Regions from separate parts of the Rhodococcus jostii RHA1 genome, predicted to be linked through region 1. Evidence: riboswitches for the same ligand, from Rfam matches in the RefSeq annotation. Region 1 holds a riboswitch; each other region holds the start of a gene.

Region 1 (5,268 bases):
GTTCGCGAACCGGGAGTCGAGTTCGGCCTCGCTGCGGTAGGTCAGGTGCGCGATCCGGCGGGCGATGCGCAGTCCGGCCCGGGGGATCCGGCCGGTGCCGTGATAGTCGCCGCCCTGCCAGTCGGGGTCGCTGGTGATGGCCGCGATCTGAGTGGTCTGCGTGCCGATCTGGTCGGCGGTCGCGCGGGCGCCGACCGCGAGAATGAGCGCGGACGCAACCTGGTCCGGGTAGGTGACGGCCCACTCGAGGGCGCGCATTCCGCCCATCGAACCGCCGACGACGGACGCCAGCTTGTCGATGCCCAGCAGGTCGGTGAACTTCTTCTCGGCCGCGATCTGGTCGCGGATGGAGATCTCGGGGAAGCGGCTGCCCCACGGGCGCCCGTCCTCGGCGATCGAACCGGGACCGGTGGTGCCGCGGCAGCCACCGAGGACGTTGGTCGCGATGACGCACCATTCGTCGGTGTCGATCGGCGCACCGGGACCGACCATCCCGGTCCACCAGCCGGGGGAGGGGTGTTCGTCGGTGACGGGTCCGGTGACGTGGGAGTCGCCGGTGAGGGCGTGCTCGACGAGCACCACGTTGTCCCGGTTCGGGGACAGCTCACCCCATCGCTGCACGGCGAGGGACACCGACGGGATCACTGTTCCGCTCTCGAGTTCGAGCGATCCGATGTCGATGGTGCCGAGACGTCCGTCCGCCACGGGCAGGTTCTGTACAGCGCTCACGGTCAAGATGCCGCCGCCGTGAGTCCGGTCTCGATATCGGCGATGATGTCGTCGATCCCTTCGATGCCTACAGCCAGGCGGACCAGTCCGGGGGTGACGCCGCTGGCGGCCTGCTCCTCGGGGGTCAGCTGGGAGTGTGTGGTGGACGCCGGGTGGATCACCAGCGAGCGGACGTCGCCGATGTTCGCGACGTGGCTGTGCAGGGTGAGCGCGTTGACGAACTTCTTGCCGGCGTCGATGCCGCCGGCGAGTTCGAACGTCACGATGGCGCCCGCACCCCGCGGCGCGATCTGCTTCGCCCGGTCGTGCCAGGGCGAGGACGGAAGCCCGGCGTATCCGACGGACACGACCTCCGGCCGCGCCTCCAGGTACTGGGCGACGGCGGTCGCGTTGGACACGTGCCGTTCCATCCGAAGGCTCAGCGTCTCGAGACCCTGGGCGATGAGGAACGCGTTGAACGGGGAGATCGCCGAGCCGAGGTCGCGGAGCAGCTGCACGCGCGCCTTGAGGGCGAACGCAGGCGGTCCGAGTTCGGAGTAGACGACGCCGTGGTAGCTCGGGTCCGGGGTGGTGAAGTTGCCGTGGCGGCCCTGGGTCCAGTCGAACGTGCCGCCGTCGACGATGACTCCGGCGATCGCCGTGCCGTGGCCACCGAGATACTTGGTGGCGGAGTGCACCACGATGTCCGCACCGTGCTCGAGGGGGCGGATCAGGTAGGGGGTGGCCACCGTGTTGTCGACGATCAGGGGGAGCCCGTGCTGATGTGCGATCCCGGAGATGCCCGGCAGGTCGAGGACGTCGTTGCGGGGGTTGGAGATGGTCTCGCCGTAGAACGCCTTAGTGTTGTCCCGGACCGCGTCCTTCCACTGCTCGAGGTCGTCGGGGTCCTCGACGAACGAGACCTCGATGCCGAGCTTGGGCAGCGTGTAGTGGAAGAGGTTGTAGGTGCCGCCGTACAGCCGCGGGCTGGAGACGATGTGGTCGCCCGCCTCGGCGAGGTTCAGGATCGCGATCGTCTCGGCGGCCTGTCCGGAGGACAGCAGCAGGGCGGCGACGCCGCCTTCGAGGGCGGCGATGCGCTGCTCGACCGCGTCCTGGGTGGGGTTCATGATGCGGGTGTAGATGTTGCCCGGCTCGGCCAGACCGAACAGCGCGGCAGCGTGATCGGTGCTGTCGAACGTGTACGAGGTGGTCTGGTAGATCGGCAGCGCCCGCGCCTTGGTGGTCGCGTCGGACGTCTGCCCGGCGTGGATCTGCTTGGTCTCGAACGACCAGTTCTCGGTCATGTGCTGTCTACTCCAGTGGTCTGACGAGGCGCGACAGAGTTGCTGGTTCGTTCGCGCGCAGGGCTTGTCTGGGGTCTATCTACGACAACAACACATCATGAACCTCCGATGTCGGACCCGCGCTTGTCACCCGACTGTTGTGTGAATCAGGAAACCAGGTCATCACCCGGGGCACCCCACCGCGGTGGAGGGTTGCCGGCCAGCTAGCCGGGGCTCGTTGCTGGCACTCATGACCTGGAGTGAATCTTAGCGGCTGGGGTGGAACGACCGGAAACGGCACCGATTCACGGCCACTAGCAGGGAAAAGTTACCCGCGAGTAGGGACGGCCTGCGTGCCCCACGTCTTGCGCGCGTGGCGCATAGCAGTACGCTTGTCTTGTTTACGTGCGGTCTCCCAGCGGCCGCTTCGACCGTTTACGTTTGAAAAGCGAACCGTTCGCGGACCCACTCACAAAGTGCGCCCGCAACCGTGTAACCAGGGAAACTTCCTAGGAGGACGCGAAGCACCCATGTCCAAAATCAAGGTTGAGGGCACCGTCGTCGAACTCGACGGCGACGAGATGACGCGCATTATCTGGCAGTTCATCAAAGACAAACTGATCCATCCTTACCTGGATGTGAATCTCGAGTACTACGACCTCGGCATCGAATACCGGGACGAGACCGACGACCAGGTGACCATCGACGCGGCCAACGCCATCAAGAAGCACGGCGTCGGCGTCAAGTGCGCGACCATCACCCCGGACGAGGCACGCGTCGAGGAGTTCGGTCTCAAGAAGATGTGGCGGTCGCCCAACGGCACCATCCGCAACATCCTCGGTGGGACGATCTTCCGCGCGCCGATCATCATCTCCAACGTTCCGCGACTGGTTCCGGGCTGGACCAAGCCGATCATCATCGGCCGTCACGCCTTCGGCGACCAGTACCGCGCCACCGACTTCAAGGTCCCCGGCCCCGGCAAGGTGATGATCACCTACACGCCCGAGGACGGCAGCGAGCCGATCGAGCACGAGCTGGTGAACTTCCCCGAGGGTGGCGGCGTCGTCCAGGGGCAGTACAACTTCACCAAGTCCATCGAGGACTTCGCGCGTGCCTCGCTCAACTACGGCCTGCAGCAGAACTACCCGGTGTACCTGTCGACCAAGAACACCATCCTCAAGGCGTACGACGGCGCGTTCAAGGACATCTTCCAGCACGTCTACGAGACCGAGTTCAAGTCGGAGTTCGACGCGGCAGGACTCACCTACGAGCACCGACTCATCGACGACATGGTCGCGTCGGCGCTCAAGTGGGAGGGCGGCTACGTCTGGGCCTGCAAGAACTACGACGGCGACGTCCAGTCGGACACCGTCGCGCAGGGCTTCGGGTCGCTCGGCCTCATGACCTCCGTGCTGCTGACCCCGGACGGAAAGACGTGTGAGGCCGAGGCCGCACACGGCACCGTGACGCGTCACTTCCGTCAGCACCAGCAGGGCAAGCCGACGTCCACCAACCCCATCGCGTCGATCTTCGCATGGACCCGTGGACTCGAGCACCGCGGCAAGCTGGACAACACCCCCGACGTCATCGGCTTCGCCCAGAAGCTCGAAGACGTGGTCATCAAGACCGTCGAGGGTGGCCAGATGACCAAGGACCTCGCGATGCTGGTCGGCGGCGACCAGGGCTACCTGACCACCGAGGAGTTCCTCGGTGCGCTGGACATCAACCTCCAGAAGGCCATCGCCGAGCAGTAGGCATCGAGCCACAGCGCTACCGACGGGACGTCCCTCACGGGGCGTCCCGTCCGGCGTCTCCGGGCCCGGGTGAGTCATCTCACGGTCGCTCGATGCGCGAAAAGCGGAATCCGGGGAAGAGAATTTCGATGTGGGTCGTTGCGCAACGAGGCGCCGTGCGCCGCGTAGCCGTCTCCCTGCCTAGTCGAAAGTTCTTCTGTGAGCACTTCCACCCCCGTCCGCCCCGAGCACCTCGGTGTCATCGCCCAACATCCGTCCGTCCGCAAGCTCGCCATGATCGCGCTCGCGCTCGGTGGCTTCGGGATCGGGACCACCGAGTTCGTGGCGATGGGGCTGCTGCCCGAGATGGCGTCGAGCCTCGGGATCACCGAGCCGACGGCCGGGCACGTCATCTCGGCGTATGCGCTGGGTGTGGTCGTGGGCGCGCCACTCATCGCCGCGCTGACCGCGCGGGTGCCCCGTAAGACGCTGCTGATCGCGCTGATGGCGGCGTTCACGATCGGCAACGCCGCCACCGTGTTCGCGCCGAACTACGGTGTGCTGATGGCCGCGCGGTTCGTGGCGGGCCTCCCACACGGCGCCTACTTCGGTGTCGCGGCCCTCGTGGCGGCGCACCTCGCGGACCGCGGCCAGCGGGCCAGGGCGGTCGCTCTCGTGATGATGGGACTGTCGGTGGCCAACGTCGTCGGCGTTCCCGTCGCGTCGTGGCTGGGCCAGACGCTCGGCTGGCGCAGCGCCTTCGCTCTCGTGGCCGTGATCGGTGTGGCGACACTGGGCGCGATCTGGTCGTGGGTGCCCGCCCTCGCCGCCATGAGGATGTCGAATCCCCTCACCGAACTCGGTGCCCTGCGCCGCGCGCAGGTGTGGATGACGCTGATCATCGGCATGGTCGGGTTCGGCGGCATGTTCGCCGTCTACACGTACATCAGCACGACGCTCACCGACGTCGCCGGCCTGTCGCGGTCGCTGGTGCCGCTGGCCCTGATGATCTACGGGCTGGGCATGGTCGCGGGCAATCTGATCGGCGGCCGGCTCGCCGACCGGGCGCTGCTTCCCGGTCTCTTCGTATCGATGACGGCGCTCGGGGTGTTGCTCGGCATCTTCGTGATCGCCTCCCACAACCCGTACACGGCGCTGCTGCTGGTCTTCTTCGTCGGCGCGGCGGGTGCGTCGATGGTTCCCGGGTTGCAGACCCGGCTGATGGACGTCGCCGCCGACGCCCAGACCCTCGCCGCCTCGCTCAACCACGCGGCCCTCAACATCGCGAACGCGTTCGGGGCGTGGATCGGCGGTGTCGTGATCGCGGCCGGCCACGGCTACACGGCGCCCGCCGCGGTCGGTGCGCTGCTCGCCGTGGCGGGGCTCGTGGTCCTCACCGTGGCGGTCGCGATGGAACGCCGCAGCGCCCGTTCGTCTCGGTAGCCGCGCTGTCGTACGCGTCCGCTACGGTGCTTGCCGTGCCACACATCATCACCACCGTCAATGTCAACGGCGTTCGCGCCGCCGCCCGCAAGGGGCTC
Region 2 (5,268 bases), 2.1 Mb from region 1:
TCGGCGAGCAGTACGTCGACCTTCGGCCCGCCGCCGATCGCGAGCCCTTCCTCGCGGACGGATCCCGTATCGCCGTCGCCGACACGTCGACGCCGGTACCCGTCGAAGAATTGCTCGCCAGCACACAGGGATTGGCGGAATCCGTGCCGATCGACGCGCTCCACACCGTCGTGACGGAACTCGGCGCGGCGTTCGACGGCAAGGGCGAAGACCTTCAGTCGCTCGCGGACTCGTTGTCGGGGCTGTCGGCGTCGGGCGCGGAATCGCTCGACCGGACGTTGGCTCTGGTGCGCAACGGTCGCACCGTGCTGGACACGCAGTCCGAACAGTCCTCGGCGATCAAGGATTTCAGTGCCGACCTGGACTCGCTCGCGGATCGGCTGCGCAGCAGCGACCCGGACGTCCGGCGGCTGATCGACAACGGAAATCCGGCGAGCGATCAAGTGGGACAACTCGTCTCGGAGGCCGGACCGGGTGCCACGACGAACCTCGCCAACCTGTCCGCCACGGCGAAGACGATCGCGGTGCAGGCCACGGCTCTGCAGACCCTGTTCGTGTACCTGCCGGGGGTGGCGGCGGCGTCGTCGACCATTGCGCCCGACGACGGAACCGTGCACCTGGGCCTGGTGGCCGAGACAAACAATCCGCCGTCGTGCACCGTCGGCTACGAGGGCACCCAGGCGATCCTCCAGGAGATGAGGCGGAACGACCCGAACTTCGACGACACGCAGCAGGACTTCCCGCAGAACACCGCCGCGTCCTGCGAAGCCCCACAGGGCAGTCTCACCGGCGTCCGCAGTGCGAACCGGATCGTGTTCGGCGACCCCGCCACCGTTCAGCCGTGGGACTCCACGCCCAAGAAGGACCCGAACAAGCTGGACCTCAACCCGATTGCGAGTCAGCTCGCCCCGCTCCTCGGGGTGACCCCCAACTGACGCGAGTTCCGCGGCCCGGATCCCGGCCCTCCCGGTTTCGGGTTGACAACTGCGCGTCGATCCTGCAATCTTCGAAACAGGTCACGAGTACCAGCGTCAAGCCCCGGCTAGCTGGTCGGCAACCCTCCACCGCGGCGGGGTGCTCCGGGTGACGACCAGGCTGAGGTCCATACCGGACCCGGCAAGCGCGGACTCCGAGAGGGCACCGACCCTGCGACGAGTCCCTGACTACGAGGGATGTCGTGATGACTGCTGTACTGACCGCTGACGTGTGTGTTGCCCCCCTAGCCCAGGTTTCGGGCTCCGACCTGCGGGTTCCGCTCGTTCAGGGAGGCGACTGTGCCTACGTCAACTTCGACTACGCCGCCAGTGCGCCGGCGTTGGCGCAGGTGACCGACCGGATCGGGGCACTGCTCCCGACGTACTCCAGCGTGCACCGCGGCGCCGGCTACGCGTCGCGGGTCTCGACCGAGTGCTACGAGAAGGCCCGCGACTCGGTCGCCCGATTCGTCGGAGCGAGTGAGGACCAGGTGGTGGTCTTCACCCGGAACACGACCGACTCGCTGAATCTGCTCGCCGGCTGCGTCCCCGGCAGCACCGTGGTCCTCGACATCGAGCACCACGCGAACCTGCTGCCGTGGAAGAACTCTCGCGTCGTGAGGGCGGCGGACGCGCTGGAGGAGACTATCCGCCTGCTCGTCGCCGAACTGTGCTCCAAGCCCACCGCCCTGCTCGCGGTGACGGGTGCATCCAACGTGACCGGCGAGGTTCTGCCGATCGCCGCCCTCGCCGAGGTGGCGCATCGTTGCGGCGCACGGATTCTCGTCGACGCCGCTCAGCTCGCGCCGCACCGGCGCATCGACGTCGAGGAGTGGGGCGTCGACTACCTCGCGTTCTCCGGGCACAAGCTGTATGCCCCCTTCGGTGCCGGTGTGCTGGTGGGCCGCCGGGACTGGCTGGACGCCGCCGAGCCCTATCTCGCAGGCGGCGGGGCGGTCCGGAACGTGACCGTCGAATCGACCCAGTGGGCGCCCGCCCCTGCCCGGCACGAGGCGGGAACCCCCAACGTGCTCGGCGCGGCGGCGCTCGCCGCCGCGTGCGATGCACTGTCCGAGCTGGACTTCGGCACGGTGGCCGCACACGAGGCCGCGCTCACCGGCCGGCTCCTCGACGGCCTCGGCTCCGTCGACGGCCTGGAATTCCTGCGGCTGTGGTCGGACGCCCCCGACACCGTGGGGATCGTGACGTTCACGATCGACGGGTTCGAGCCGGGAGAGATCGCCGCCTACCTCTCCGCCGAACACGGAATCGGAGTTCGCGACGGGCGGTTCTGCGCCCATCCGCTGCTGGGGCGCCTCGGCAGGCCCGACGGCGCCGTGCGGGTGAGTGTGGGTCTCGGAAGCTGCTCAGAGGACGTGGATCGGCTGGTCGACGCGGTGCGCACCCTGGTGGCGGGCCGCCGGAGCTGGACCTACGCCAAGGAGAGCGGCCAGTGGAATCCGGTGCCGGAGACGCGTTTTTCGCGGGACGCGCTAGTATGACGGCATGGCATCGCAGGCTGGGAGCACAATGATTGCTCACTGGTGCCGTCGGCATGTCGATCTGTGCCGAACCGCCTCGGGTATGTGTTCGAGCTGACCGTTCTTCCAGCTCTGTTTCATTCACACGTCATTCCCGAGGAACCCCTATGTCTCGAGACAATGCCTTCGTATCCCGTCCCCTTCGCATCGCCGTCGAACTGACCGGCTCCGGCCACCACCCGGCGGCCGAGGGTGCCACCGGCACGCGGCCGATCAACGGCGCGGACTACTGGGTGGACCTGACCGCCGACTCGACGGATCAGCTCGACCTCACGTCGTTCCCGCCGAACGTCGTCCGGATCCGGGCCTCCGATCTGCGTGAGGCGCAGCAGGAACGCGCGCGGATCCGCGCCGAACTCGTCGCCGACGGTCGCGACCCCGACAGCGTCACCGTCCTGGTGGACCTCGAGGTGCTCATCGCCGGAGAGGCCCGCGCCGCCCGCAAGGAGCTGGCCCTCCTCGACAGCGCCCTGGAGGCGCCGCGTGCTCCGGTGTCGTTGCAGTACATCGGAACTCCGGTCGGCCTCGCCGGGCTCATCGCCGACATCCAGGCGGCCGGCGTCGCCGACGGTGTGACCGTGCTGCCGCTGTCGCTGCCCAGAGTTCTGGAGCAGCTCGTCGACGGCACCCTTCCGTGGCTGGAGGAGCGAGGTCTCGTCACCTCCGCCGACGCCGTCGACGAAGCGCTGCGCCGCTTCGACCTCCCGCTCCGCGAGCGGGTACTGGCATCCTGACCAGGTCAGTTGCCGTCGTTCGCTGAACCGAGAGGAGTGGGCCGGTAATACCGGCCCTCGTGATACAGCAGGGGAGCCGAAGCGGAGTCGTCGTCTGCCTCGGCATGGACGCGGGTGACGAGGCCGATGACGAGCGTGTGATCGCCGACGGGGATCAGCTGGTCCACGATGACCCGCAACCAGCTGGGAGTTCCGTGGAGGACCGGTTCGCCGGTGTCGAGTCGCGCCCAGAGCGACTCGTCGGCGAACCGCTGGTCGGCGCTTCGGGAGAATCGCTGAGCCAGGTGCTGCTGGTGCTCCCCGAGGAGGTGGATCACCAGCGAATCCGCGGAATGAAGTGCATCGATACTGGACGACGTGTTCGCGATGTTGAACGACACCAACGGTGGGTCCAGCGAGACCGAGGAGAACGAGGACGCGGTGAAGCCGACCGGGCCGGACCCCGAATCGAGGGTCACGATGGTGACGCCCGCCGGGTGACGGCGCAGGGCTGCGCGGTAATCCTCGGCGCCGATTCCGGGAGCGAGGTGAGGGTCGCGGGGGAGGTCCGAACCATCGACGGTTTCGGCGTTCTCGGCTCTGTCGGACAAATCATTCTCCGGGTCGGCCCGTGTGGGCACTGTGTCATTCTCGTTCACGTCACTCTCGTTCACGAGATCTGACGTCAACTATAGGGGCGTGAACCGCCCGGGATTCAGTCGACGTCGATCGCCAGGCCCGCGGTGATCCGCACCAACTCGGAGAACGATGTGCGGAAGACCGTGTCCGGGTGCCCGGCGGCCGCCCACAGTTCCGCGTACTCCGACAGGGCGTTGTCGACGTACGTCGGAAGGTTCGTGGGATGTCCGAGCGGAGCGATACCCCCGATCGGCTGTCCGGTCGCGATCCGCACCATGTCGAGGGGCGCCCGGGTCAGATTTCCCTGCAGTCGTTTGCCCGTGTTCGCCAGATCCACCTCGTGCGCACCCGACACGAGGAGCAGGATCGGATCGTCGTCCAGGAGGAAGACCAGCGACTTGGTGATGGCCCCGATATCGACCCCCAGAGACTCCGCCGCCTCGGCCGCGGAGTGGGTGGAGTCGGGCTGGGTCACGATCACCCCATGGTGTCCTCGCGCGATCAGAGTCTCGGCGACATGCGCGGCGTGGGGGTGCAGGGGCGTCGGCATGAACCAAGAGTAGGTCCATTCCTCCGGCACGACATCAAGAAGCGTCGTCCGACACGACATCGGAACGGGGCGTAGTCGATTCCGGCTTCCGGAGGCGCCGGGCGGTGAACCCGAACAGCAGTCCGAGCCCGACCGCGGAGTAGAGCACGAGGGCGAGCGCGGGCTGCCCCAGCCCCACGTCGTCGAAGTACACGATGCTTCGAATTCCCTCGGTGCCGGCGCCAGGGGTGATCCAGCGTCCGATGGCCGCGTAGAAGGCGGGGATCACGTTCGAACCGAACGCACCGCCGGCGCTGGGATTGCCGAGAATGACGAAGACGGCGATCGCGAGGGGGACGGCGAGGATGCCGACCGAGGCGCGCAAACCCAGCGTGAACACGGCGGTGCCGAAGACGACACCTGTTCCGAGGAGCCACAGCGGGAACCAGTGGCCTGCGAACGTGCCGAGCACGTGAGTGGTGATCAGGGCGCCGAGGGCGCCGGACAGCGCGGCGTAGCCGAACAGGACAGCCGTGTGCACGGACGCCTGACGGAGGCTTCGCGGGGCGCCGACGAACAGGCCGATCGCCGCCGCGAGCAGGTAGCCGCCGACAACCCACCCGACCGCCAGATAGAAGCCGGACAGTCCGCGGTTGTCGTGCGCACCGACCGGAATTTCGTCGCGGACCGTGAACTGGCGACCCTGGCTGTTCTCCGCCTCGGCGAAGACCGATTCGAGCGCGCTGGAGATGGAACTGCCGCCCGCGCTCGCCGTGATCAGGGTGTCGGGGCCGACGGGGTTCATGACGAACGCACCCTGGATCTCGCGGTCGTGGAGGAGCCGCCGGGCTTCCGCGGTGTCCGAGACGACA
Region 3 (5,268 bases), 4.4 Mb from region 1:
GGAACAGGGAGGGAAGATTCTCGATCTCGACATCGTGGGCAGGCCCGACGCGATCACCCAGCTCTCGGCGCTGGCCGGCATCACCCGGCACATCGGGTTGGTGGCCACCCAGAACACCACCTACAACGAGCCGGCCGACCTCGCCCGGCGGCTGTCCGGGCTGGACCTGCTGTCCGGTGGCCGTGCCGGCTGGAACGCCGTCACCACGGACAACGCGTGGACCGGTGAGAACTTCCGGCGCGGCGGCTTCCTCGATCACGCGGACAGGTACGAGCGGGCCGGGCAGTTCCTCGACACCGCCCGGGCGATCTGGGATGCGTGGGCCGACGGCGCGGTCGCGACGAGCACCGACGCACCGTCGTGGTCGACCCCGGACGGGGTGCGGGAGGTGTCCCGGCGCACGTCGCAGTTCGACGTCACGATCACTCCGACGCTGCCGCGCAGCGCCCAGGGGCATCCCGTCATCTTCCAGGCCGGCGACTCACCGGCGGGCCGGGACTTCGCGGCCGCGCACACCGACGTGATCTTCTCCCGGCACGGAACGCATTTCGACGAGGCGCTCGCTTTCGCCGAGGACATCAGGGCGAGATTGCGTCGTGCCGGGCGTCCCGAGGACGACGTCAAGATTCTGCCGGGCACGCAGATCGTGCTCGCGGAGAACGCGTCCGAGGTGGAGGAGAAGGTGCGCTGGGTTCTCGAGGGCCAGTACACCGGGCAGACGGCGTTGTCGCTGGTGGGTCAGGTGTGGGGCCGCGATCTGTCCGATCGCGACCCGGACGGCCCACTGCCCGAATTCGATCCGGTGCCCGCGCCGATCTCCGTCACCCGTGGGGCGGCGCGTGACGGAAAGGATCCGCTCGCCATCGCCCGGGAATGGCGGGCCCTGGCAGAGGCGCAGAGCCTGTCGCTGCGTCAGGTTGCGATCGCGACCACCCAGCGCTCCGGTTTCGCCGGTACTCCCGGGCAGGTCGCCGACGAACTCACCCGGTGGGTTCGCAGTGGCGCCACGGACGGGTTCAACATTTCGCCGTATCTGGTGCCCACCGGACTCGACGAGATCGTCGACCTGCTGGTGCCCGAATTGCAGGAGCGAGGTTCGTACCGAACGGAATACGAAGGCTCCACCCTGCGTGAGCACCTCGGGCTCCGGCCCGCCCTGTCGCGGCGGGAGGTCGAGTCCCGGCAGGTGGTCGGGTAGCGGGGGTCCGTGTGGCGCCACGACCGGCGATCTCTTACACTCGGTAACGACCATCCAGAGCGACCGAGAGACCTGGCTCGTTGACGTCGCAGCAACCCCCCGCCCTGCGGGTGCGGGTGCTACCGCCGGGATCGATGGAGGAACGATGTTGACCGAAGGTTTCGTGAGCGCCTGGGGGCGCCTGCACGTCGATCTCTGCCGGCTGTCCACCTCGATCTGTCACAGCTGACCTGCCACCTCGATCCCTCGGGGTTCCGGCTCTTCACACCGCATCCGCGTCGGATCCGGTGTCCTTCACCTTCCTGTGCGCGTGAGCGCTGCCGATACGACGGGCAGCGCGCACGGCACTTCTTCGAGATCACGGAGTTCTCGGTGCCATCAGTGCTTTTGTCCTCGCCCCACCGCGGTGCCCGCATCGCAGCAGGTATCGGCGCCGCCGCCGTGCTGGCCACGGCGCTCACCGCCTGCGGTGGCGGTTCCAGCAGTTCCTCCGCGGATGCGGGCCCCGCACAGCCGGGCGGAACACTCCGCTACGGCCTCTCCCAGGCACCGACGTGCGCCGACCCCGCGCAGTCGGGCACGAATCAGACGATCTACGTGGCTCGTCAGGTGGTGGACTCGCTCACCGACCAGGACCCGGAGACGGGCGAACTCAAACCGTGGCTCGCCGAGAACTGGGAAACCGACGCCGACGCGTCCTCCTTCACATTCCACCTGAAGGAGGGGGTCACGTTCAGTGACGGAACACCTTTCACCGCGGAGTCGGTGAAGAAGAATCTCGACGCCATCGTGAAGACCCTCTCCGGCGCCAAGGCCCCGCTCGGTGCCAGCTACCTCGCCGGTTACACCGGTACCACCGTGATCGACCCGTTGACCGCGCAGGTCGACTTCGCCGCACCCAACGCGCAGTTCCTGCAGGCGTCGTCCACCCCGCAGCTGGGCATCCTGTCCGATGCGTCCGTCGCGAAGTCCGCCGAAGAGCGGTGCACCGGCAACATCTCGGGCACCGGGCCGTTCACGTACGCCGACTACCAGCAGGACAAGTCGGTGACCCTCGCCAAGCGCGCCGGATACAACTGGGGTTCGGACGTGTTCGGCCACGACGGCGAGGCGTACCTCGACACCATCGAGTTCAGTGTCGTGCCCGAATCCGGTGTCCGCACGGGCAGCCTGTCCTCGGGACAGCTGGACGCGATCAGTGACGCGTTGCCGCAGGACGCCCCGCAGATCGAAGGCGCGGGCGGGCAGGTGCTCACCACGTCGAACCCCGGGACCCCGTTCGGCTTCCAGCCCAACGTGACTCGCGGACCGCTCGTCGACCCCGTCGTGCGCAGCGCGCTGGTCCCGGCGATCAACCGGCAGGAACTGGTCGACACCGTACTCGGGCCCAACTTCAAACCCGCCACCAGCACGCTGGCCAGCCGCACCCCGGGCTACGTGGCGCTGCCGGACGTGACGTACGACCCGGAGAAGGCGAAGTCGATCCTGGATCAGGCGGGCTGGGTTCCCGGTGCCGACGGCATCCGCGAGAAGGGCGGTCAGAAGCTGAGCTTCCCCGTTCTGTTCAGCTCCGTGTTCGCCGGCAACCAGGCCATCCTCGAACTGGTGCAGCAGCAGCTCAAAGAGGTGGGAGTGGATCTGCAGCTGAATCTCGTGTCCACTCCGGAGGCCACCGCCCGCCAGAATTCCAAGGACTTCGACGCCACCTACTACAACAGCACCCGCGCCGACGGTGACATCCTCCGCACCCAGTTCGGCCTCGACGGCCGCAACCTGAACAACCGCGGACCCATTCCCGCGCTCGACGACGTGCTCGCGAAGCAACTCGCCGCCACCGACACCACCGAGCGGAGCGCGCTCGTCGCCGACGCCCAGCAGCAGGTGCTCGACAACGGCCTGTGGATCCCCACGGTGGAGTTGTCGCAGGCGATCGGCGCCGGCCCCAACGTGCAGGACCTGAAGTTCGAGGCCTCGGCCCGGCTCCAGTTCTTCGACACCTGGATCAGCGGACGCTGAGCCATGATTCGCTACCTCGGACTCCGCGTGCTGCAGGCGATCGCCGTCCTGTGGGCGACGTTCACCGTGTCGTTCGCCGTGCTGTTCCTGCTGCCGTCCGACCCGGTGAGTATCGCCGTCGACTCGGCGTCCACCGGAACGACGGTCGACGCGGCCGCCGTCGCGGAGCTGCAGGCGCGGTACGGCCTCGACCAGCCCGTGTGGGTGCAGTACTGGAACTCGCTGAGCCACGCCGTCCGCGGTGACTTCGGGTACTCGATCGCCACCGGGCAATCGGTGACCGAGGCGATCGGGAACGCGGTCCCCAGCACGCTCGCGCTGGCGTCGGCGGCGCTGGTTCTCGCGGTCGTGGTCGGGGCAGCGGTCGCGTTCCTCGCCACCTACACCAGGGTCCACTGGGTGCGGAATCTGCTGTTCTCACTGCCTCCGCTCGGTGTCGCGGTGCCGACGTTCTGGGTGGGACTGATTCTGCTGCAGCTGTTCTCGTTCCGGCTGAAGGCGTTCCCGGCGTTCGGTGACCAGGGGATCGCGACACTGGTGCTCCCGGCGGTGACGCTCGCGCTGCCGACCGGCGCCGTGATCGCGCAGGTGCTCGCGGCGAGTCTGCAGACCACGTGGCGACAGCCGTTCATCGAAGCCGCGCGGGCGAAGGGTGCGTCCCGCTGGCAGATTCAGACCCGGCACGCGCTGCGCCTGTCGAGCATTCCGGCGTTCACCATCGCCGGTGTGCTCGTGGGTAATCTGCTGGCCGGATCGGTCGTCGTCGAGACGGTGTTCTCGCGCGCCGGCGTGGGGCGGCTCACCCAGACGTCCGTGATGGCGCAGGACATTCCGGTGGTCCAGGGAATCGTGGTGCTGAGCTCGGTCGTCTACGTACTCGTCAATCTCGCCGTCGATCTGCTCTATCCGCTGATCGATCCCAGGATCGTCGAGGGCAGACGCAGTTCCGGCTGGAGCACCGACTCCGCGGATGTGGAGGAGAAGGTTCATGTCTGACATCCTCACCAGGGAACTGATCGACGAGGCCGAGGGGTTCGGCACTCCGCCGGTCGAACCGCCTCCCGTGATCGCGTCCGAGTCGGACAGCCGCGGACGCCGCGTGGTGACGTGGCTGCGTCGCAATCTCGTGCTGGTGGCCTCGGCCGCCGTGCTCCTCGTCGCGGTCGGATTCGCGGTGGCGCCGTCGGTGTTCGCGAGCGGCGACCCGCTGGTCGGGGTGCCCGCCCAGAAACTGCAGGCGCCGAGTGCCGCGCACTGGTTCGGCACCGACAACATCGGCCGTGACGTGTATACCCGCGTGGTCCACGGCGCCGGATTGTCGCTGACCGCAACGCTGTTGGCCGTGGGTATCGCACTGGTCGTCGGTTCGCTGATCGGCCTGCTGTCCGGTGCCGTCGGCGGTGCGCTGGACGCCGCCCTGATGCGCGTCGTCGACGTCCTCCTGTCGATCCCTGCCCTGCTGCTCTCGCTCGCTCTGGTGACCGCGCTGGGGTTCGGCACGGTCAACGTGGCCATCGCGGTGGGCGTGTCGCTGATCGCGAACTTCGCCCGCGTGATGCGTTCGGAGGTGCTGCGAGTGCGCCGGTCGCTGTACGTCGAGGCGGCGTTCGCGTCGGGTGTCCGCTGGCACACGGTGCTGCGCCGCCACGTTCTGCGGAACTCGTACGCGCCCGTCGTGGCACTTGCCGCCGTCGAGTTCGGGATGGCGGTCCTCGCGGTGTCGTCGCTGAGCTTCCTCGGGTTCGGCGCGGTGCCGCCCACCCCGGAATGGGGCTCGCTGATCTCCGAGGGCCGGAACTACCTCGCCACCGCGTGGTGGATGACCACCCTGCCCGGACTGGTGATCGTGGCCGTCGTGCTGTCGGCGCACCGACTCGGACATGCACTCGAACAGAGGGAAGTGCGATGAGTTCGACTACTAGTGCTGAGGCAGGTGCCACGGCGCCGCTCCTCCAGGTCTCCGGACTGCGGGTGGCGTACGGGAGCGTGAGCGATCCCGTCGTGGCCGTGAAGGGCGTCGACCTCACGGTCTCGCGCGGAGAAGTGGTGGCCGT
Region 4 (5,268 bases), 4.4 Mb from region 1:
TCGAGCAGCGGCGCGGCCAGCGGATCGGCCTGATCGACGAACACGGTCTGCACGGATTCGGCCCTCTCGGTCACCGGTCCTCCTGTCAGCTGGTCTTCGGGAGTCCGGGCGGGTTGACGACCGACGTGTCGACGGCCTCGCTCGCGATGTTCCAACGGTCGAGAACCTGTGCGTACGTACCGTTCTCGATGATGTGGTTGATGGCCTCGTTGACGGCGGTCACCAGTCCGTTGTCCTTCTTGGTGAGCACGGCGATCTCACCCTGGAGGGCGTCGCCCGCCCCCGAGAACGTTCCGGCGATCTCGCTCTCCCCGGCCTGCGCCACGTGAAACGACGAGGACGGGTTGGGCCCGAAGTAGGCGTCGATCCGGCCCGACGCGAGGGGCAGGTAGTAGTCGGTGACGTTCTGGTAGTACGTGATGTCGGTCGGTTCGAGCCCCGCCGCGACGTTCTGCTCACTCCACTTCACCAGCAGCGCTTCCTGATTGGTTCCGGAGGAGACCGCGATCTTCAGACCCGCGACGTCCTTGGGCTCCTTGATCTGGATGCCGCTGCCCTTCTTCGTCTCGAACGCGACCGTGTCGAGGCGGTACGTCGAGAAGTCGTACTTCTCCTTCCGCTCCTCGGTGACGGTGACGTTGGAGATGAAAGCGTCGGCCTCCCCCGAATCGATGCGAACGAAGTTCTGCGCCCAGTCCGCGGCCTGGAGATCGACCTTCAACCCGAGAACGTCGCCGATCAGGTACGCAAAGTCGGTCTCCGAGCCGATGAGCGTCTTGTCGTCGTCGGCGTAGAAACGCAGGGGCGGGGCGGAACCGGCGCTGCCCGTCACGATGAGGGTGCCGCGGTCGCGGATCTGCTGGGGGACCTTCGCGGCGATCGACTCGACCTCGTCGGTGGTGATGCGATTCTGGTCGGCGGTGAGGTTGTATCCGGCAGCCGAGGTCGGCCCCGATCCCTCGTCCTCGACGTCGCCGCCCCCGCACGCGGCGGCGAGCAGCGCGACGGTGGTGAGGGCCGAGGCCAGAATTTTCGTACGGAACCGTGCGGTGGACATGTGTGCCTTTCGGGTTTCCACACCGAGGTGTGGAGAATCAGAGAACTCGGGAGAGGAATGCTGTGGTGCGGTCGTGCTGCGGGTTGTCGATGACCTGCGAGGGCGGGCCCTGTTCCACCACGACGCCGGCATCCATGAAGACCGCCGTGTCGGCGACCTCCCGCGCGAAGCCCACCTCGTGGGTGACGATCACGAGGGTCGCGCCGTCCCGTGCCAATTGCTTGATCACGGCGAGGACCTCGCCCACCAGTTCGGGGTCGAGGGCCGACGTGGGCTCGTCGAACAGGATCACCGCCGGGCGCAGTGCGAGGGCCCTGGCGATCGCGACCCGCTGTTGCTGGCCGCCGGACAGTTGTCGCGGGTACTCGTGAGCCTTGTCACCCACGCCCACCCGTTCGAGCAGCGCAATCGCCTCGGCCTCGACCTCGGCCCGGTCGCGGCCCTGCGCCGACACCGGCGCCTCGATCACGTTCTCCAGCACCGTGAGGTGGGGGAACAGATTGAAGTTCTGGAAGACGAATCCGATCCGGGAACGCTGCTTCAGGATGTCGCGTTCACGCAGTTCGTGCAGTTTGCTGCCCTTGCGCCGGTAACCGATGAGGTCGCCGTCGATGCGAATGGTGCCGCGGTCGACCTTCTCCAGGTGGTTGAGCGTGCGCAACAGCGTGGACTTGCCGGAACCCGACGGCCCCAGGATCACCGTCACCTCGCCCTTGCGGACCAGCAGGTCCACACCCCGCAGGACTTCGAGTGCGCCGAAGGACTTGTGGACTCCGCGAACTTCCACCGCGTACTCCGCCGGATGGGCTTCGGTTGTCATTTCGTGGCACCTCTCGGTACGGAGACGCCGGCGTCACGGATCTCGGCAAACTTTCGGGTGAGCTTCTGCCACGGAGTCGGCGGCAGCGCCCGTGCCGATCCACGTGCGTAGTGCCGCTCGACGTAGTACTGGCCGATCGACAACAGCGTGGTCAGGATGATGTACCAGATCGTCGCGACCATCAGCAGTGGCACGACGCGGCCGTTGCGGCCGAAGATCACCTGAACCTGGTAGAACAATTCGGCAATTGCCATCGTCGACACGATCGAGGTGCCCTTGAACAGGCTGATCACCTCGTTCGCGGCGTTCGGCAGGATGCCGCGCATCGCCTGGGGCAGAACGATCTTGAAGAACTGACGTCGGCGCGGGATGCCCAGCGACTGCGCCGCTTCGATCTGCCCGTGGTCCACCGAGATGATGCCGGAGCGGATGATCTCGGCGGAGTACGCGGCCTGGTGCAGGGCCAGACCGATGACGGCGGCGGTGAAGCCGCTGATGACACCGTTGACCTCGAACGTGAAGAAGCCCGGACCGAACGGAATGCCCAGCGACAGAGTCTGATACAGGTACGTGATGTTGAACCAGAACAGAAGCTGCACGATCAGCGGAATCGACCGGAACGCCCAGATGTACACCCAGGCGATCACCTGCAGCACCGGGTTGTGCGACAAGCGGCTGACCGCCAGCACCACACCGAGTGCGAATCCGAGGATCGTCCCCCACAGTGTCAGCTTCACCGTCATCCACAGGGCCTGCAGCACGGAGCCGGCGGTGAAGTACTTGGCGAACGTCGCCCAGTCCCATCCCGGGTTGGTCGCGAGGCCGTGGACGAACTGGGCGAGCAGTACCAGCACGGCTGCGCTGACGACCCACCGCCACGGATGCCACCTCCGCGCCACTTCCAGCGCGGCGTCCCCGTCGCCGGAGGGCACTGAATCGAGGGGCGCGGCCGAACGCGCCCGGACGGGGGCGCTCACGCTCCCTCACCACTTACGACAGACATCACTGAGGCGGCCTTTCACCTGGAAACGGGACTGCAGGAGGGCGCGTCTTCCGCGGGATGCGGGCGCGCGTCAGGCACTCACCGGGCGAAATGCCCGGTGAGCGTGCTGTGAGACCTCGTCAACAGTGGCAGGAGGTGGTCCGGCACAGGTCGATGTGCCGTCTGCGCCACGCAGGGCGCGCGAGGTAGTTCATGTGCTGCCTTCCATCGATCCCGGCGGTAGCACCCGCACCCGAAAAATTCGGAAGGGTTGCTGCGACGTCAACGAGCCAGGTCTCTCGGTCGCTCTGGATGGTTGAAGCGAACACTAGCCGCATTCCCGAACCCCGTCAACACGGGGTATTTCCCTGCAACACAGGGAAAATGGTGCCGATCGCCCGCAAGAATCACCGTGCGCAGAAGTACTGACAGACGGAGATCCATGCGGTTGGATGATGCGTGCAGCCCTGTATCTCCGTGGTCGTGCGACCCGGCTGCCGGGCCTTCCGAGGCCCTTGTAACGTCGCCTCGGTGACACCACTCGAAGTCATCGCGATCCTGGTAGCCGGTGTAGGCGCGGGCGCGATCAACGCCATCGTCGGCAGCGGCACGCTCATCACCTTCCCCACCCTGGTGGCGTTCGGGTTCCCTCCGGTGACCGCCACGATGTCGAACGCGATCGGCCTGGTCGCCGGTGGCGTGTCCGGCACGTGGGGGTACCGGCGGGAACTGGCCGGGCAGGGGCCGCGGCTGCGGTGGCAGATCCCGGCGTCACTGTGCGGTGCGGTTCTCGGCTCGTGGCTACTGCTCCACCTACCCGAAACTGTGTTCGAACTCGTCGTCCCGGTGCTGCTGATCCTCGCCCTGATCCTGGTGGTGTTGCAGCCGAAGATTCAGGCCTGGGCGAAGCAGCGCGGCAGCCACGAGGCGGGGCTGAGCCCGGCGCGCCTCACCCTGCTGACCGTCGGGACGTTCGCCGTGGGAGTGTACGGCGGATACTTCACCGCCGCGCAGGGCATCCTGCTGATGGGTGTGATGGGCGCGATCCTGCCGGAGAGCCTGCAACGGATGAACGGCGCGAAGAACCTGCTCTCGCTCATCGTCAACGTCGTCGCCGCGACCGCGTACACGCTCGTGGCCTTCGACCGGATCAGCTGGGCGGCCGCCGGCCTGATCGCGGTGGGCTCGCTGCTCGGAGGCGTCCTCGGCGCCCGTTACGGCCGCAGGCTGTCGCCGACCGCATTGCGGGGAACCATCGTCGTCGTCGGCCTCATCGGTCTGTTCCGGCTGCTCGCATAGTCGCGCATGCACCCTCCCGCTCCCTCATACTGAGTCGGTGAGCAAAGACGTAGAGCACCCGGGCTGGACCTATCTGATGGACATGGACGGCGTTCTCGTCCACGAAGAGCACCTGGTCCCCGGGGCAGACCTGTTCCTGGCCGAACTCCGGGAGTCGGGTACCCCGTTCATCGTCCTCACCAACAATTCGATCAGGACTCCGCGCGATCTCCGCGCCCGTCTGCTCCGCACCGGCCTGGACATTCCCGAGGAATCGATCTGGACGTCCGCCCTGGCCACCGCGACGTTCCTGGCGAGCCAGCGACCCGGTGGCAGCGCCTACGTCGTCGGCGAATCCGGGCTCACCACCGCACTGCACGACATCGGGTACGTCCTCACCGACAACGATCCCGACTACGTGGTCCTCGGCGAGACCCGCACCTACTCCTTCGAGGCGATCACCACCGCAATTCGGTTGGTGGAGAAGGGCGCTCGCTTCATCGCCACCAACCCCGACCCCACCGGCCCGTCCCGGGAGGGTTCCCTTCCGGCCACCGGATCCGTTGCCGCACTGATCAGCAGGGCCACCGGTCGCGACCCGTACTACGTGGGCAAGCCGAATGCTCTGATGATGCGCTCGGCGCTGCGGGCCATCGGCGCGCACTCCGCGAACACGCTGATGATCGGCGACCGCATGGACACCGACATCGTCTGCGGGCTCGAGGCCGGGCTGCAGACCATCCTCGTCCTCACCGGAATTTCGACGCGGGATTCGGTGGAACTGTTCCCGTACCGTCCCACCGCGGTGCTCAAATCGGTCGGCGATCTGGTCGGCCGCACGTCGGATCCGTTCGGCGATGCGGCTCCGCCGCCCGTGAGTACTTCTTAACCGCGGGACGTTAACAAGTACTCACGGGTGGCGGCAGCCGGTGATGCCCCTGATCGTCGCTGCCCTGTACGTCCCGAACGTGATCCGGTTCCCGTCCCCACCGGCGAACGTCACGTCGTGATGTCCGGGTCGGTCGGCCTGCACGTCGAGCCGGTCCATTCCGGCGTCGGCGGTGATCGCACGGGCCGCGGCCAGCACGGCGGGCCAGTCGGCGTCGCGGATCGGGGTGTCGGACAGCAATA

What was found. A riboswitch is a leader RNA that binds a small molecule or an ion and turns the genes downstream of it on or off. The one in region 1 is predicted to bind S-adenosylmethionine.
Region 2: another riboswitch for S-adenosylmethionine. It lies ahead of RHA1_RS21365 (aminotransferase class V-fold PLP-dependent enzyme); the one in region 1 lies ahead of RHA1_RS30485 (bifunctional o-acetylhomoserine/o-acetylserine sulfhydrylase).
Region 3: another riboswitch for S-adenosylmethionine. It lies ahead of RHA1_RS53530 (putative leader peptide); the one in region 1 lies ahead of RHA1_RS30485 (bifunctional o-acetylhomoserine/o-acetylserine sulfhydrylase).
Region 4: another riboswitch for S-adenosylmethionine. It lies ahead of RHA1_RS53535 (putative leader peptide); the one in region 1 lies ahead of RHA1_RS30485 (bifunctional o-acetylhomoserine/o-acetylserine sulfhydrylase).

What each region holds. Positions count from the first base shown of each region.
Region 1 is NC_008268.1:6,722,173-6,727,440, forward strand. Features, by position in the region: gene metX (homoserine O-acetyltransferase MetX) at 1-735, opposite strand, end outside; gene RHA1_RS30485 (bifunctional o-acetylhomoserine/o-acetylserine sulfhydrylase) at 732-2,015, opposite strand; SAM riboswitch class IV at 2,130-2,250, opposite strand; gene RHA1_RS30490 (NADP-dependent isocitrate dehydrogenase) at 2,525-3,748, shown strand; gene RHA1_RS30495 (MFS transporter) at 3,947-5,170, shown strand; gene RHA1_RS30500 (exodeoxyribonuclease III) at 5,206-5,268, shown strand, end outside.
Region 2 is NC_008268.1:4,626,879-4,632,146, forward strand. Features, by position in the region: gene RHA1_RS21360 (MCE family protein) at 1-935, shown strand, start outside; SAM riboswitch class IV at 1,015-1,129, shown strand; gene RHA1_RS21365 (aminotransferase class V-fold PLP-dependent enzyme) at 1,181-2,476, shown strand; gene RHA1_RS53640 (putative leader peptide) at 2,505-2,573, shown strand; gene RHA1_RS21370 (LLM class oxidoreductase) at 2,623-3,249, shown strand; gene RHA1_RS21375 (flavin reductase family protein) at 3,255-3,764, opposite strand; gene RHA1_RS21380 (YbaK/EbsC family protein) at 3,944-4,417, opposite strand; gene RHA1_RS21385 (ABC-2 transporter permease) at 4,452-5,268, opposite strand, start outside.
Region 3 is NC_008268.1:2,354,885-2,360,152, reverse strand. Features, by position in the region: gene RHA1_RS10860 (NtaA/DmoA family FMN-dependent monooxygenase) at 1-1,198, shown strand, start outside; SAM riboswitch class I at 1,246-1,339, shown strand; gene RHA1_RS53530 (putative leader peptide) at 1,344-1,427, shown strand; gene RHA1_RS10855 (ABC transporter substrate-binding protein) at 1,580-3,214, shown strand; gene RHA1_RS10850 (ABC transporter permease) at 3,218-4,210, shown strand; gene RHA1_RS10845 (ABC transporter permease) at 4,203-5,123, shown strand; gene RHA1_RS10840 (dipeptide ABC transporter ATP-binding protein) at 5,120-5,268, shown strand, end outside.
Region 4 is NC_008268.1:2,362,947-2,368,214, forward strand. Features, by position in the region: gene RHA1_RS10875 (GNAT family N-acetyltransferase) at 1-74, opposite strand, end outside; gene RHA1_RS10880 (ABC transporter substrate-binding protein) at 86-1,057, opposite strand; gene RHA1_RS10885 (amino acid ABC transporter ATP-binding protein) at 1,095-1,877, opposite strand; gene RHA1_RS10890 (amino acid ABC transporter permease) at 1,874-2,854, opposite strand; gene RHA1_RS53535 (putative leader peptide) at 3,000-3,074, opposite strand; SAM riboswitch class I at 3,082-3,178, opposite strand; gene RHA1_RS10895 (sulfite exporter TauE/SafE family protein) at 3,391-4,158, shown strand; gene RHA1_RS10900 (HAD-IIA family hydrolase) at 4,235-5,026, shown strand; gene RHA1_RS10905 (LppA family lipoprotein) at 5,048-5,268, opposite strand, start outside.